3 regions of the Gottfriedia sp. S16(2024) genome follow, and region 1 is predicted to be linked to each of the others. Evidence: riboswitches for the same ligand, from Rfam matches in the RefSeq annotation. Region 1 holds a riboswitch; each other region holds the start of a gene.

Region 1 (3,285 bases):
AACCGCAATCCAATCAATTTTCAACGATTTACTTATACTTGTTCTTTTTAGGATAAAATAGTCCGTTAATAAAATTGCATATAGCGGCGCAAAAAATGAACCAATTGTATATAAAAATCCTTCATACTTTTCAATTGGGAAAATAACGGCTAATAATGTTCCTATAGCTGTAACGATAAGGGCTATATGTTTTCCATTTAGTTTTGGAAAAATGGTTGTAACTGATATTCCGGCAGAATAAGCATCCATGAATGTTGTTGTAACAGTCGCTAGGACGACGATACCAACCGCAAATAATCCCAGATTTGCACTCATTAAAACAGCAACCGGGTCTACTTCATTAAATGCCAGTGCTGCGCCTAGCCCAATAATATACATCCAAGAGCTTCCAAACATATAACCTATAAAACTACCAATTGCTCCATCCTTTGTTGTCTTTGCAAATCGAGTATAATCACTAATTAATGGAATCCACGATAGTGGCATTATGACCGATAATTCAACTGCTTCTCCAAAAGATAATCCAGTAGTGCTTGGTTGAGTTAAGATTTTATCACTTTTAAAAATAACAAAACACAGTACAATTGTTAGAACAAATAATAAACAAACGGCTAAACTATTAAGTTTTTTTGAAGCATTTTGTCCAAAGTACAACCAGATCGCGATTAATACTCCAATTACTAAACACCAAACCCATAAGTGATCGAATTTATAATCTTTTATTGTAACTAAATTGATAGAGCGAGCCCCTGTTAAAATCATAATTGCTGTCCAGCCTAGTAACTGTAAAACATTTAAAATCGAAAACAAATAGCTACCGTAACTACCAAATGAAATTTTTGTAGATTCCATTGCTGACAATCTTTGCTGAGAACCAATGACTCCACCTAAAATGAGCAATAATGTTCCAAGTAAATGCCCTACTAAAATGGCCGTTAAACCTTTCTTAAAACCTAGTGGTGCTACTAGGGCACCAGTCATAATTTCCGCTACAGAAACTGCCGCACCAAACCAAAGTGTTGTAAAGTTCCACTTCGTCATTTTTGCATTTTGCTTAGACATGTTGAACGCCTGCCTTTTCATACAATGAGTAGAAATGATGGACAGGACCTACTCCTTTTCCAATTGAAAAGGAATGTTGGATTGCTAATGTTATATAGTTTTTCGCCTCTCTAATTGCCTCATTTAATTCAAGTTCATTTGCTAAATTAGATGTGATCGCTGAAGATAAAGTACAACCTGTACCGTGGGTATTAATTGTATTAATTCTAACGCTGTTAAAGCTTGTAAACTCCTCACCGTTAAAACAAATATCGGTCGCTTCACCTTCTAGATGACCACCCTTTACAAGGACGTTCTTTGCACCTAATGAGTGAATTTGAATAGCAGCTTCTTTCATCTCTTCAATCGTTGTAATTTTTCTTCCAGTAATCACTTCTGCTTCAGGAAGATTTGGCGTAATAACAGTTGCTAAAGGAATGAGTTCTTGAATTAGAGCTTCCTTTGCATCTGGACTTAATAAGTCAAATCCACTTTTTGAAACCATAACTGGATCAACTACGATCTGCTTTGGTTTATATTGCTTAAGTTTCTCAGCAATTACTTTAATCGTCTCTATTTGAGATACCATTCCAATTTTTACAGCATCTACTTCTATATCAGTAAAAATTGCATCTAACTGACTAGCAATAATCTCTGGTGTCATATCTTGTACAGCGAACACTCCTTGCGTATTTTGAGCTGTTACAGCTGTAATTACACTCATTCCAAAAACATGATGAGCTGAAAATGTCTTTAAATCCGCTTGAATACCTGCACCACCACTTGAATCAGAGCCGGCTATCGTTAATACTTTTTTCAATTTTCTTCCCCCTATTTCATGAATAGAACTCTTTGATCTTACAGATAGAAGATGAAACTTGATTTTAAATACAAAAAAGCACAAATCCCATAAGGACTTGTGCTCGAACAAATCAATGTTATGAATACAAAAAATGTATTCTACCGTTCACTTTCCTACGCTGGCATTATCCAGATCAGGTTAAAGGGTCAAAGACTACCTGTGTCTTAATCTCAGCCGACCATTTACGGCACCCCTAGTACTATTCAATTATTTACTTTAATTACTTTATCATCTTAATTAATCCTCTAAATTTATTCAAGTATTTAGACTGATTCCTTTAAATTTTGTCTTTAAAGAAAACCATATTGCTATTTTGAATAATTAACTGTATCACAATTTGAACTACAAGTTTTTGCGATCGAGCAAGAGCCACATTTACCTTTTTTCGTTTTCTTTATATATCGTAAAAGTGTCCACCCTGCATATCCAAAAATAAGAGCTCCTATTATAATATTGACAATCATAAGTAGATACCCCTTTCTCTAGTAGCCTAAGAGACTTCCAACTTGATAGATAATTAATGCTAATATATATGCAATAACTAATGCATATCCAACTGAGAAATATGTCCATTTAGCTGAACCTGTCTCTTTACGAATTGTCGCAACTGTTGCTAGACATGGTACATACAATAAGACAAAAACCATAAAGCTAAATGCGGAAAGTGCAGAAAACTGTGTTGACAGTATTCCTTGTAAAGAATGTGCATTTGGCACGTGATAGATAATATTCATAGCAGATACGACAACCTCTTTAGCTAAAAATCCTGTTAGTAAAGAAGCACCTGCTTGCCATGTACCAAATCCTAAAGGTGCAAGTATTGGTGTAAGTATACCCCCAATCATTGCTAAAAAGCTATCATCCATCGAAACACCGAAACCACTTGGTCCCATATAAGATAATAACCATATAGCTACAGAACCACCAAAAATAAACGTACCAGCTTTTCGAATAAAGCCCTTCCCTTTGTCCCATGTGCTTCTAAACAAAGCTTTACCTTGTGGCATACGGTATGGTGGAAGTTCTACGACAAATAATGAAAACTCACCTTTTAATATAGTAGATGAAAAAACCTTAGCTAATATTAATGCAACTACGATTCCAAGTATATACAGTGAAAAAACAACTATTGCTTGATTTTTCGCAAAAAACGCTCCAACGAATAGTGCGTATACTGGTAATCGTGCCGAACAAGACATTAATGGTGTTAACAAAATCGTGAGTAGTCTCTCTCTAGGCTGTTCTATTGTTCTAGCGGCCATAACCCCAGGTACATTACAACCAAATCCTATAATCATTGGAATAAATGCCTTTCCGGTTAAACCAACCATCTCCATCGAACGATCCATTACTAAAGCTGCGCGAGACATATATCCAAAATC
Region 2 (3,285 bases), 1.5 Mb from region 1:
TAGATTTCATTAACGGTACTTCTCCGTTAATACATCCATAGTGATACCTTGTGGTTGGTAAAGTATTTTCATTTGAGTTATAACATTATGGCAACCTATTTCAATCATTCTTTCATTCATTTTTTGAACAACATTTAACAATTGATTCAAGTCACCTTCCATAGTTGTTTCTAAAGGCTGAACTTGATATTTTACACCTGATTCATCAATAATTTTAATCGCTTCATCAACTGCTGGAATAACATCCTCAATATTATTTGTTTTCGGTATAATTTGGACACTCATTAAAGTAGTTTGCATATTAACTCCTCCTTATTTCGCTGGTAAGAAATCATTCGTAAATGCTTCTTTTGGCTTAAAGTTTCCTTCTAATAATTTATTTTCAGCTAAGAAATCTGCATAGTTTTTCCAAACTGATAATTTTTGCTCACCCCAACGATTTGCATCATCTTTATATTTAGATGCTAACCATTCTTGGCTTTTTTCAACTAATTTTTTATCTAAATCCGGATTATCCTTTATTAAAATTGATGCAGCTTCTTTTGGATGATCAATCGCAAAATTATATCCTTTTGACGCTGCAGCAACAAACGCTTTTACAATTTTAGGATTTTTACTAATCATTTTTTCATTCGTAGCTAAAACTGGAGTATAGTAATCTAGCTTTTTACTATAATCTGTTAAATAAATCATGTTTAATTTTTCTCCACGAAGCTCAGCTTCAATTCCTGTCCATCCTTGATAAATCCACGCAAAATCGATATCTCTTTTTACTGCAGTAAAGAAATCAGCATCGCCCATATTAACGATATTTAACTTATTAACATTCGCATTTTCTTCTGACATAAGTGATTTTAAAATAGCCTTTTCAACCGGTGAACCCCATCCACCATAAGTTTTTCCAACGAAATCTTTTGGAGACTTAATTTCTTTTTTCACTGGTGATGCAAACCCAGAAGTATTATGTTGAATAATTGCTGCAATTGAAACAATCGGTACATTTTGAACTCTTGCTTGTGTAATTGACTCTTGATAAGAAACCCCAAAATCTGCTTTACCAGATGCCACCAATTGGTCTGCTCCTGTTTCTCCCGGGTTGATTATATCTACATCAAGTCCTTGTTCCTTAAAGTAACCTTTATCCTTAGCAACAAATAGCCCAGTATGATTTGTATTCGGGGTCCAGTCTAGTACGACAGTCACCTTTTTTAATTGCTTTGTCTTTTTAGTAGTGGTAGTTTTGTTTTGACCACATCCAGTTAACATTAAACAAATAGCCACTAAAAATACTACTAATTTTTTCATTATCTATATCTCCTTTTTGTTCTTTGTTTATACAAAAAGAAAACGCCCGGATATTAACCCGGACGTGAATGCGCTGTAAAAAACATATCTTAAAAGAGATACTGTTCCCTACGCTGGCATCACCCAGATCAGGTTCTAAGAGTCAACATCTTAAGGACGCTATCTCAGCCAGCAACACCGGCTCCTCCACATTTTTCTCATATATAAACTTTTCCTCATTAATATAACAGATAATGGTTGAATTTACGAATTATTTTTAACTTGCGTTTAATTGTTTTAATACTCAGTTAATAGGCGTAATAAAACTATGAAATTATAACATTTTTAAAAAGAGAATGATAAACAAAAATATCATTTCTTATAGTAAAATCTTATATGAATAAAGAATATACTACATCAACAATATTTAAGTAAAATGAGGGGATTTTTTGAATAAACCAATCGGAGTCATTGACTCAGGTGTTGGGGGCTTAACAGTTGCCAAACAAATTATAAGACAATTACCTAAAGAGGACATTTTATACTTAGGCGATACAGCAAGATGTCCATACGGATCACGACCATATACGGAAATTAGGGAATTCACTTGGGAAATGACTAATTTTCTACTGGAAAAAGATATAAAAATGTTAGTCATCGCCTGTAATACTGCAACTTCAGTCGTCTTAAATGAAATGCGGGAAAAACTTCATATCCCGGTCATTGGTGTTGTTCGCCCAGGTGCCAGAGCAGCAATAAAATTAACACAAAATGACCAAATCGGTGTCATCGGAACGAATGCTACTATTAATAGTAAAGCTTATCATTCTGCATTAAAGAGGATTAATGACAAAGTTTTAATTGAAGGTTTGGCATGTCCAGAGTTTGCTGGGATTGTTGAAAATGGGGACTACAATAAACCTGAAATATTTGATATTGTTAAGCACACTCTTGCACCGCTTATTGATTCAAATATTGATACCCTAATACTAGGGTGTACTCATTACCCACTACTCGGTCCAATTATTCAAAAAGTGATGGGACCATCGATCCAACTTATTAGCTCTGGCGATGAAACAGCTTTAGAGGTAAGTGCAATACTAGATCAACAAAATATCTTATCTAACTCCGAAATCACTTCACATGAATTTTTTACAACCGGGGATCCAACCATTTTTAGTAAAATAGCGTCATCTTTATTCCAAGAACCGATGGAAAACGTAAAATATATAAAACTATAGACCATACTAAATGAAAAAACCAACAAAGTAATCCTTTGTTGGTTTTTGTGTTTTTTTATTGCGTGCGCTCTTCAATGTCATATTATTCCTTTGTATTAATGGAAAAATAATCTTTAAGCATGGCATTGTTCTTTACAATATCATCCAATGTATATTGATCTAAAACTTGTAAAAATTGATCCAACGCTTTATTAAATATATGTTTTAAAGAGCAAACTGGTGTGATTACACAAGTATTGCCGTGCTCAAAACATTCTACAATATTAAAGTCTTCTTCAGTTTTACGAATTATTTCACCAATATTTATTTCTGTAGGTAATTTAGCTAAACGGATTCCACCGTTTCTACCACGTATCGTTTCGATATAGCCCATCTTTCCTAAATTATAAATTATTTTCATTAAATGGTTTTTAGAAATACCATAAGCTTCAGCGATGTCTTTAATATTAACTAATTTTTCACGTGGCTCAGAGCTTAGAAATATTAGTACACGAAGAGAGTAATCCGAATAAGTTGTTAAACGCATAACTTGTCCTCACTGTTTTATTTAAATTTAATCATAGCATAATTGTGAACATTTTTTAAACTTTTATGTATTTTTGCGAAAAAAATGACAAAAGAAGTATTTTACATATTGCTTTAAATAATTTCTAGGTCTAAGATAAAGATGTATTTACAATACTACTTTGAAACGTGATTAGGGGGATTTTTCATGCTATCTCAAAAAACAATTGATATTATTAAGTCAACAGTTCCGGTC
Region 3 (3,285 bases), 470 kb from region 1:
TTAGCTCCTTCGGCAGGTAATGTTTCATCATGATATTCAATTGCTCTTTCAGGATCAAGAGAAAGATTAAATTGATCACGCCATCTAAATTCAAATCTAGCTTTTGAAAGTGCATCATCTCTTTTTTGTGCACCAGGGTGTCCTTTTGCTAAGTCAGCTGCATGCGCCGCTATTTTGTATGTAATAACTCCTACTCTTACGTCTTCTTTATTTGGAAGACCTAAATGCTCTTTCGGAGTTACATAACAAAGCATTGCAGTACCAAACCAACCAATCATTGCTGCACCGATTGCTGATGTAATATGATCGTATCCAGGTGCAATATCAGTCGTTAGCGGTCCTAAAGTATAAAATGGCGCTTCCTGACAAATTTCTAATTGTTTATCCATATTCTCTTTAATTAAGTGCATTGGTACATGTCCCGGTCCTTCAATCATAACTTGAACATCGTGCTTCCATGCAATTTTCGTTAACTCACCAAGTGTTTCTAACTCAGAAAATTGTGCTTCGTCATTTGCATCGGCAATTGAGCCTGGTCTCAGTCCATCTCCTAAAGAGAATGTTACGTCATAACGCTTCATAATTTCACAAATTTCTTCAAAATGAGTATACAAAAAATTCTCTTTATGATGAGCTAAACACCATTGAGCCAAAATAGACCCTCCACGAGATACAATTCCTGTCACTCGTTTTGCCGTTAATGGAATATAGCGTAATAATACACCCGCGTGAATTGTAAAATAGTCTACACCTTGTTCCGCTTGCTCGATTAGTGTATCTCTAAACACTTCCCAGCTTAAATCTTCAGCGATTCCATTAACTTTTTCAAGCGCTTGATAAATCGGAACTGTCCCTACTGGTACTGGAGAGTTTCGGATAATCCATTCACGTGTTGTATGAATATTCTTACCAGTAGAAAGATCCATCATCGTATCCGCACCCCAGCGAGTAGCCCATGTCATTTTTTCTACTTCTTCTTCGATTGAAGACGTAACCGCTGAATTACCTATATTGGCATTAATTTTCACATGAAAATTACGACCGATGATCATTGGCTCACTTTCAGGGTGATTAATATTCGATGGAATGACAGCTCTTCCCTTAGCAACTTCATCACGAACAAATTCAGCCGAAACATTTTCTCGAATCGCAATAAATTCCATTTCAGGTGTAATAATTCCTTTTCGAGCATAATGCATTTGAGTAATATTTCCATTCTCCTTTGCTCGTAACGGTTTTCTTTTTAACCCTTTAAATACTTCAACATTATGTTGATCTGACTCTTTTCTATATCCATTATCTTCAGGCTTTATTTCGCGCCCTTCATACTCTTCAACATCATTTCGTTCAATTACCCAGTTTTGTCTAATCGCCTTAAGTCCATTTCGAATATCAACTGAGCTAGCTGAATCTGTGTAAGGTCCGCTAGTGTCGTATACTCTAACTGGAGCATTTTCTTCTTCTCCAAAAGTGCCAGTTGTTGGGCTTAATTGAATCTCACGCATTGGCACCTTAATGTCAGGTCTAGATCCTTCAACATATACCTTCTTACTCCCTGAAAAACTAGACATGATGGAAAAATTCATTTCATTTACAGAATTGTTCATTTGATTTCATTCCCCTTTTTAATTAGTTTAAAAAGGACGAAATCCAATCCATTTAAAGCATGAAAAAAAGCCGGAATCTTATGTTTAAGACCCGGCTAAGTGTTAGCAAAACTACATTAATAATTATGTAATCATTAATGAAAATTTCTAACTTCCCCACGCTGGTATGAACCAGATCAGGTCCTGAGGGTTAAGAAACTTAATCACGTTTCTCTCTCAGCCCAATTAATTGGACACCCCTAGTCAATCTATTAAATTGTTCAAACTAAATATAAACCCATAAATTTAAAATGTAAATGTTTTTATTTCCCTAAATTTTTACAGAAACTCCAAACAAAAAAAAATTTTGGTTTTTTTATACTACTAAAAACACTTGATTCCACTATACTTCAAGCCCAATTTCTGGTAATAAAATGGGACTAGTAAAAATAAATTTAGTATTGAATATTATTTTTTATATGCTATGCTAAGATTAATTTTCATACATATTCATCACTAGGGGATCCCTTGATAAGGGCTGAGAATAAGGTAGTTACTTTTAAACCCTCAAAACCTGAACAGGCTAGTACCTGCGTAGGAAAGTGGCGCATTTTATACTTTTTTCGCGTGCAATGTAACCACTTTCTTTTTTTTAGGAAAGTGGTTTTTTTGTTTGAAAAAATTTTGCAAATGAAAGAGGCTGGGCCATGGAACTTATTGCAATTACAGATGATCAGCACTCAGTCGAAGTACTTGCTACAAAAATAATTCAAATAATCGATGCAGTCGACTATGTGCATATTCGTGAAAAGTCGAAAACGGCAATCGAGCTACTATCACTCTTAAATCTACTAAAAATAAACAAAGTAGATATGAAAAAAATTGTTTTAAATGATCGTTTAGATATAACTATTTTCTCTAACCTATCAAATATTCACTTACCGGGACATGGTCTTCCACTTGTTGATGTAAAAGAATATTTTCCTAATTTACGAGTAGGAAAATCAGTTCACACACTTACTGAAGCAATACAGGCAGAAAATGATAAAGCTGACTATATTCTGTACGGTCATTGTTTTGAAACAGAGTGTAAAAATGGATTAACACCTAATGGGATTGAACTAATTCCAGAAATGAAAAAAACGTTAACTATACCAATCTATGCAGTCGGCGGAATATTACCTGAACATATCCAGGTTCTAAAAGAGAACGAAATTGATGGTATAGCTGTCATGTCTGGCATATTTTCTGCCCGAAATCCTCTAGAAGCTGCGCTGCAATATTTTGAAAGGTGTAAATTCGCTTATGAACAAGAAATTTGAAGTTGTAGTAATTGGTGGTGGAATAATAGGTTGTTCCATTGCTTATTATCTAGCGAAAGAAAACATTCATGTCGCAGTTCTAGAAGGACAGCAAGTTGGACAGAAAACAACTAAGGCAGCTGCTGGAATGCTTGGTGCCCATTCCGAGTGGGATCACTCCGAGTCGTTTTTTACTTTTGCTAGAAATAGTCAATTAACTTATTTTCACCTTCAAGAAGAATTAAAAGAATTATGTGGAATTGATATTGAACTTAAAAAAGGTGGCATTTTCAAACTAGCTTATACAGATTTAGAAAAAAAACAATTAACTCCGCTACTCACTCAAACTTCGGCACTTTGGTATAACCAGGAGGAGTTAAAAAAACAGATACCTGGCA

Evidence for each region. Region 1 has a riboswitch for thiamine pyrophosphate ahead of thiD (bifunctional hydroxymethylpyrimidine kinase/phosphomethylpyrimidine kinase). Riboswitches for the same ligand answer to the same signal wherever they lie in the genome.
Region 2: it holds a riboswitch for thiamine pyrophosphate, as region 1 does, so the genes downstream of both, AB1282_RS00630 (ABC transporter substrate-binding protein) here and thiD (bifunctional hydroxymethylpyrimidine kinase/phosphomethylpyrimidine kinase) in region 1, are expected to answer to the same signal.
Region 3: it holds a riboswitch for thiamine pyrophosphate, as region 1 does, so the genes downstream of both, thiC (phosphomethylpyrimidine synthase ThiC) here and thiD (bifunctional hydroxymethylpyrimidine kinase/phosphomethylpyrimidine kinase) in region 1, are expected to answer to the same signal.

What each region holds. Positions count from the first base shown of each region.
Region 1 covers NZ_JBFLUO010000001.1:1,623,338-1,626,622, reverse strand. The annotation lists gene cytX (putative hydroxymethylpyrimidine transporter CytX) at 1-1,062, opposite strand, end outside; gene thiD (bifunctional hydroxymethylpyrimidine kinase/phosphomethylpyrimidine kinase) at 1,055-1,861, opposite strand; TPP riboswitch at 1,997-2,108, opposite strand; gene AB1282_RS07605 (FeoB-associated Cys-rich membrane protein) at 2,212-2,367, opposite strand; gene feoB (ferrous iron transport protein B) at 2,386-3,285, opposite strand, start outside.
Region 2 covers NZ_JBFLUO010000001.1:90,676-93,960, forward strand. The annotation lists gene AB1282_RS00620 (ABC transporter permease) at 1-10, opposite strand, end outside; gene AB1282_RS00625 (thiamine-binding protein) at 10-300, opposite strand; gene AB1282_RS00630 (ABC transporter substrate-binding protein) at 313-1,305, opposite strand; TPP riboswitch at 1,394-1,503, opposite strand; gene racE (glutamate racemase) at 1,734-2,525, shown strand; gene AB1282_RS00640 (RrF2 family transcriptional regulator) at 2,608-3,051, opposite strand; gene hmpA (NO-inducible flavohemoprotein) at 3,238-3,285, shown strand, end outside.
Region 3 covers NZ_JBFLUO010000001.1:2,091,673-2,094,957, reverse strand. The annotation lists gene thiC (phosphomethylpyrimidine synthase ThiC) at 1-1,607, opposite strand, end outside; TPP riboswitch at 1,744-1,858, opposite strand; TPP riboswitch at 2,095-2,204, shown strand; gene AB1282_RS09790 (thiamine phosphate synthase) at 2,294-2,908, shown strand; gene thiO (glycine oxidase ThiO) at 2,892-3,285, shown strand, end outside.